Regions from separate parts of the Glutamicibacter sp. V16R2B1 genome, predicted to be linked through region 1. Evidence: riboswitches for the same ligand, from Rfam matches in the RefSeq annotation. Region 1 holds a riboswitch; the other holds the start of a gene.
The links. A riboswitch is a leader RNA that binds a small molecule or an ion and turns the genes downstream of it on or off. The one in region 1 is predicted to bind S-adenosylmethionine.
Positions count from the first base shown of each region.

Region 2: linked by a shared signal. The riboswitch ahead of FDN03_RS10015 (flavin reductase family protein) and the one ahead of FDN03_RS09640 (hypothetical protein) in region 1 are both predicted to bind S-adenosylmethionine.

Region 1 covers NZ_VATX01000013.1:132,831-136,236, reverse strand. Annotated here, with positions in the region: gene FDN03_RS09645 (4a-hydroxytetrahydrobiopterin dehydratase) at 1-329, opposite strand, end outside; gene FDN03_RS09640 (hypothetical protein) at 457-1,137, opposite strand; SAM riboswitch class IV at 1,196-1,312, opposite strand; gene FDN03_RS09635 (M15 family metallopeptidase) at 1,429-2,094, opposite strand; gene FDN03_RS09630 (response regulator transcription factor) at 2,170-2,865, shown strand; gene FDN03_RS09625 (HAMP domain-containing sensor histidine kinase) at 2,882-3,406, shown strand, end outside.
Region 2 covers NZ_VATX01000014.1:75,386-78,791, reverse strand. Annotated here, with positions in the region: gene dnaB (replicative DNA helicase) at 1-1,026, opposite strand, end outside; gene FDN03_RS10015 (flavin reductase family protein) at 1,666-2,166, opposite strand; SAM riboswitch class IV at 2,275-2,392, opposite strand; gene FDN03_RS10010 (acyl--CoA ligase family protein) at 2,689-3,406, shown strand, end outside.

The DNA.
Region 1 (3,406 bases):
TCGGCCTGGTCGGAGATCTGGGTGGCCAGGGTGAAGTCCCGTGATGTCACGCCGCCGACATCGTGGGACACCAGGTTGACGAACACCGTGTCATAACGCCAGTCGACGTCCGGATGATGTCCGGCTTCCTCGGCCAGCGCGCCAATCGCCGACACGAGCTGAATCGCGGCGGCCGAGCTCGGGCACTTGAAAGCGGTCCGCAGGGACCCCAGCCCGTAGCGCCAGTGCGGCAATTGTGAGAGCCGTGCCTGGATTTCGTCTGTTGACAGCACATCTTTGCCTGACATTGTTCTTGCCTCTCTGCGGATGGAGCCAACGACCGTGACCATGATGGCCACGGTCGTTCTCAGCTTGCCGCGCCCCTGGAAAAGAAAGAAGGCCCTTTAGCCAATTGCCAGCGTTGCGCGTCCAACGCGCCGTCGCTTGTCGAAGCAAGCCTCCGCCCCCTGTCCCGGTCTACATACCCAGCAGGAGGATCTTCTCCATCGCTACCGAGATCGGCAGGCGGACCAGCAGGCCCGGCAGGTCCTGCCAGTGCTCGGGGTTGAGGTTCGCGCCGTTCGCGCCGAGGCTCCCGCTGGAAAGATTCAGTTCGGCCAACCGGCCCTCGAACCAATCCTCACGCCTTGCCCACTTCGCCTTGCTCCGGCAGCGCTCCACGACGCTTTCAAGCTTCGCGTGCAGTAGACAGTACAGTTCCGGGGTAAACCCGGCGCGCATCCACTTGTTGATGTACCGTTCCGTGTCATGCCCGCGATACAGTTCGCCATCCAGCAGCATTGCGGACCGTTGGCTCTTGACGATGAGCCAATTTCCCTTCGGACGCGGGACGTACGGTGGAGCGTACGGGTTTTCCAACAGTGCGGCATCCCACCGCAGGTCCAGTTGTTTCCTTACCGTTGGTTCATTTCCCTTGACGCCTGCCGGCAGACCGTACTTGTCGACCGGAATCTCTAGCGGGCCTCCCCGAACCAGCTCGGCCCGGCCGTCGGCACGCAGTCTCATGGCCTGATAGATCTTCGCGGCCGATTCCGTGCCAACAACATCATCACCGTAAAGCTCCCGGCGCCAGACCTCGAAGTCCTGCGCATGTTCCTTGTTGAAGTTCTCGTGCTGGCTGCGTTCGTTTTCAGACAATTGTTGTTCCCCTCGCATGGGAGGACCCGGCGACGGAGGATTTATCTCCGCCGCGGCATCCACCGACTTGCCCGGCGGCTGGTGCCGCGGACCGGTTCTTCCCCTGGGGCACCCCGCTCGGTTGAGGAGGGTTGCCGTGCAGCAAGCCAGGTACTTATCGCTGCAGCTCGTGAACCTGGGAATCATCCTATGCGTCCGGGCCGACGGTTTGGCGTCCTCGTAGGCCGCGATTGCTCACTGTGGATTGTTCATTATCGAAGGAACGGTCCACTTGTCACCTAATTCGTGTTTCTAGCGCTGCAGCCGAGGGTCTTCTGTCGGATCCGTGTACGGGGCGGGGCAGCCCTGGCTGACCGCTTCGGGGCGCAGCTCAAAGTGCCACGGCTCATTTTCGTACACCGTGCACAGTCCGTAGTAGCGACCGTGCTGGTCTAGCCATGCCCGCGCGTCATAGGATCCGATGTCTATCGCGTTGCCGGAAACATGCGGTGAAGTCTGCGCAGTTGCAACCCACCGGGCGGCTTCACGCTTCGACCCGTACCGGTCTACCGCTTCGTCCAGCAGCTGCTGCTGAAATGCTTCCGATCGCCAGCCACTGTTGACGATGAACTTGATGTCATCCTTGGCGGCGTCGTCTGCTGCCTCATTCATCGCCTCGCGCAGGTCCGGACTCAAGTAGTGCACGGCTGGCATCCGGGACTTCAGCGTGGTTCCTGAAGGCACATCCCCGCCAGCCACCCCTAACGAACCTGCCCTTGGTTCTTGTTCTCCCTGGACCACCGACGTCACGGTTGCCGCCATGGATGAGGGGCTCCAGTCACCGCGGGTTCCGAGCGTTAGGGCCAACGCAAGCACCCACAGGGTGGTAAGCAGCGCCAGAAGCACCAGGATGATTTTGGTCAGGAGGGATTTCTTGCGGCTCTTGGCCGGTCGCATTTTTCTCATGGAACCAGTCAAGGCGGCGTCCTGTTGCCGGGCCGTATCGAAATTTTGATATGCCCGCAATATGTTCCGGCTCGTACGATTGGGGCTATGCGTGTACTGATCGTCGAGGACGAACTCCTGATGGCGGAGGCGATCCGTGACGGATTGCGCTTGGAAGCCATCGCTGCAGATATTGCCGGGGACGGTGATACGGCCTTGGAACTTTTGGAGATCAATGCCTACGACATCGCCATCCTCGACCGTGACATTCCCGGCCCCTCCGGTGATGAAGTGGCCCGTTCCATCGTGGCCTCCGGTACCGGTTTGCCGATCCTGATGCTGACCGCTGCCGACCGGCTCGATGAGAAGGCCTCAGGTTTTGAATTGGGGGCGGATGACTACCTGACGAAGCCATTTGAGCTCCAGGAACTGGTGATGCGCCTGCGGGCATTGAGTCGGCGCCGGGCTCATCACCGCCCTCCGGTCCGCGAAATAGCTGGAGTAAGGCTGGATCCCTTTCGCCGCGAGGTTTACCGAGAAGGCCGCTATGTGGCTTTAACACGCAAGCAGTTCGCGGTATTGGAAGTCCTCATGGGGGCGGAAGGCGGAGTGGTCAGCGCGGAGGAGCTGCTGGAACGAGCATGGGATGAGAATGCCGATCCCTTCACCAATGCGGTGCGCATTACGGTCTCAGCCTTGCGGAAACGTCTGGGCGAACCGTGGGTGATCGCAACAGTTCCAGGGGTCGGATATCGCGTCGAAGCCCCGGACAATGAAGTACCTATGGGGTTGGACAGTGAATAAGCCAAAAGGACTGAGCGTGCGACTGAAGCTCACTTTAAGCTACGTCGGTTTTCTGATGTTGGCTGGCGCGCTGCTGCTCACCGCCGTCTGGGTTTTCCTGCTGCGCTATGTTCCCGAGGGGAACATCGACAGCGCTAGAGGTTTCGTCCCGAACCGCTCGGATCTACTTGATGCCTTTGGACCCGCGGCCACCGGCGTGCTGCTCTTCCTGCTGGTTTTTGGGCTCATTGGAGGCTGGTTCCTCGCCGGTCGGATGCTTGCCCCCTTGGATCGCATCACGCAAACCACCCGCGCAGTGGCCGAGGGCGACCTCGCCCGTCGGATTCACCTCCCTGGTCGCAACGATGAATTCGGGGAGCTTGCTGAAGCCTTCGACACCATGCTGGAGGAAGTGGAAGCACACGTCGCGGAGCAGCAACGATTCGCCGCCAATGCGTCCCACAAATTGCGCACCCCATTGGCCATCACCCAAACACTGTTGGATGTCGCCGGCAAAGAGACGGACATAGACACCGGTGAGCTCCTCCAGCGGTTGGGGACA
Region 2 (3,406 bases), on a different contig from region 1:
AACGCGCTTGCCCGAGCTCATCAGCTGCAGGTAGTCCAGCACGATCATCTTCAGCTCGTTGCGCTGCTTCAGGCGGCGGCACTTGGCGCGGATCTCCATCATCGACATGTTCGGGGAGTCGTCAATGAATAGCGGAGCCTCATTCAACCGTCCCATGGTGGTGGCGATCTTGGTCCACTGGGCATCCTCCACCGACCCCTTGCGCAGGTCCTGCAACTGGATCGAGGCCTCCGCGGAGAGCAGACGCATCGCGATTTCATTGCGCCCCATTTCCAGGGAGAAGAACACGGTGGCCATGTTGTTCTTGATTGCCGCCGAACGCGCAAAGTCCAGGGCGAAGGTCGACTTGCCCACGGCCGGACGCGCGGCGATGATGATCATCTGCCCGCCCTGCAGGCCCTGGGTCAACTCATCAAACTCGTAAAAGCCGGTGGGGACACCGGTGATGCCGTCACCGGCGTTGGCCGCATTTTCGATCTCATCGACGGTGCCCTCGATGATCTCGCTGAGCCGGACATAGTCTTCGCTCGAGCGATTCTCCGCAACCTTGTAGACCTCGGCCTGCGCCTCGTTGACGATGGCGTCCACGTCCCCGTCCGGGGAGTAGCCCATCTGCACGATCCGGGTCCCGGCGTCGACCAGGCGGCGCAGCACGGCGCGTTCGCGCACGATCTCGGCGTAGTAACCGGCGTTCGCGGCGGTGGGCACGGACTGGATGAGGTTGTGCAGGTATGCGGCACCGCCCACCCGGACGATTTCGCCCCGCTTGGTCAGCAGGTCCGAAACGGTGACGGCATCAGCCGGTTCGCCCCGTCCGTAGAGATCAATGATGGCCTCATAGATCGATTCATGGGCCGGACGGTAGAAGTCGTTGCCGCGGACCACCTCAATGACATCGGCGATCGCGTCCTTGGAGAGCATCATGCCGCCCAGAACCGACATTTCCGCGGCGATGTCCTGCGGCGGCGTACGCCCCGCCTCGGAGTCGCGGTTCTCGTAGGCCTGCTCAGCGCTGGCAATAGACATTCAAATCCCCTTCTACCCACCGGGAACTCGGCGACCGGTTCACCGTCCACCTCGTATCGTTCCATCGGGCCCCGACAGTTTGGGGGCGCTGGGGAAACTTGTGGATATTTCAGTTCCAGAGCCAACAGTAGGCCTCTTATGTAAGGGCGTAAACTCACTTATCCACAGGATCTGTGGACAAGCGGCAGCTATCTGTGGAAGGGGGTGTGCAGGAACTGGGGAGAACGCTGTGGATTTCCCCACTTAAACGCAACTAATACCTCATTGACTTGGTTGTTTAGGTTTTCACACGTGTGGATAAAAAATAAATTTTCCTCCGCGGCATTGTGGGTTTTGGATCTTTTCCACAGCCGGAAAGCCCACAATTCGGGGGCGTGGAGGCGTCAACCACGGTTATCCACCCCCAATCCACAACGCTGTGGAAAGCTTTGTGGATTACTTCAGATCTAAAAACTCGCTACTCATCGCAGGACCACCCATTAAGGTCCTTCGGATGCGGGGCTTCGTCCACAGATCCCCGGCCTGCCTCATCTCGGGACTGTGCACTGCGCCTGACACGCAACCCGGTTTGAAGCGGTTAACGCAATGAATCCCACCGCGGCGTACGACGCAGTGGGATTCATCGATGCCGCCCTGCCATTAGACCAGGGCCGGCACCTTGAGGGTGTGGAAGGCGGAATCATGGAAGATCGACGGGGTGTGCGCCGAGGCCTGGTGGCCGTGCACCTGCAGCAGGACGACCCAGTGGTCCCCGGCTTCAACCTCGTTGTAGATGGAGGTATCGAGCCAGAGGGTGGATTCCTCGATGAACAACGCCTGCTGCTCGGTGATGTGGGTGTGCAGCCCGGCGAAGCGGTCACCCTTCTTCGAGGCGATCTGGGCGCAGACCCCCTCGTTGCGGCTGCTGAGCACCGAGACCCCGATACGCTGTGCCCGCCGCAGCTTCGGCCAGGTGTTGGAGGTCTTCTGCACGGCGAACATCACCAGCGCCGGATCCAGGGAGACCCCAACGGTAAACGAGGAGGCAACAATTCCGGTCTTGACGCCATCGATTTCGGCGCACAACGCCGCGACGCCCGAGGGGTGCTGGGCGAAGACCTTGCGCAGGGTCAACGGGTCGAGATCCTGATTCAATGACATGATTCGTATCCTTAGCATCAGGCCCACCGTGGTCGGCGACGGTCGAATGCCCATAGCGCCGCAGGGCCAAGCTGCTGCACTGTGGATTCGAAGGTTTTACGCCTCGGTGTGCGGTACTTGTTCCACGCGGTGGCGCGCGGAACCGAATCCTCACCTGGAGCACCCCACTACCGTTTAGAGGGTTGCCGGCCAGCTAGCCAGGGCTTGTCAGCTGACGCTCTTGATTCTGTCTACGACACTATGGCCCGTCGCGGCGTAACGTCAAACATTTCCTGTCTTATACCGCAATCTTCGACATATTGTTTCGTCCGCCCCCTCCTTCCGCTACGCTCGCCGCCGATAATTTCGCCCGACGCAGCTCACCAACGGACACCGCCTCCTACGCTGGTCGCCCCGCGGGCGCCGTTGAGCGCAATGGCACGCAGTTTCTTTGTCTGGGGTTCAGTTTCATGCCACGATGTCTTGCGAGGTGCCCTGCGTCACAGCGCAGGGCCGGATAGTTACCGACCCCGAGGAGCCCCCATGGCATCGTTGCTGGCCAACCACTCAGAATTGACTCCCCTGCGCTTCCTGGAACGCTCCGTGGAGGTCTACCCGGAGAAAACCGCGGTGATTCACGGTTCGCGCAGCTACACCTGGGCCCAGTTCGAGGAGCGCGTCCAGCGGCTGGCCCAGGTGCTGGCCCAACGCATTTCCCCGGGCGACCGGGTCGCGGTGCTGGCCCCGAACACCCCGGAAATGCTGGCCGCCCACTACGCGGTCCCGCTGGCCGGCGGCATCCTCGTTGCCCTGAACACCCGCCTGGCCGCCCACGAGCTGCAGTACATCTTGTCGCACGCCGAGGCCCGGCTGCTGTTGGCGGACACCGAGCTGCTGGGCAACACCGCACGGCTGCGCCAGGAGGTGGCGAGCCTGGAGGCGCTGATCGAGGTCACCGACGACCAGTACACCGGCCCGCGCCCCCAGGTGCCGGTCGACGCGGTGCTGGAGGACCTGCTGCGCCACGCCCCCGCCGGCCGCCTGCCCTATACGGTGGGCGACGAGCGGGCCCCGATCTGCCTGAACTACACCTCCGGGACCACCGGCAAGCCCAAGGGGGTGCTGTATTCACACCGCGGCACCTATCTGAACGCGCTGGGTGAGGCGTTCCACCAGCAAATGGACGTGCACACCCGCTACCTGTGGACGCTGCCGATGTTCCACTGCAACGGCTGGTGCACGCCCTGGGCGGTAACCGCCG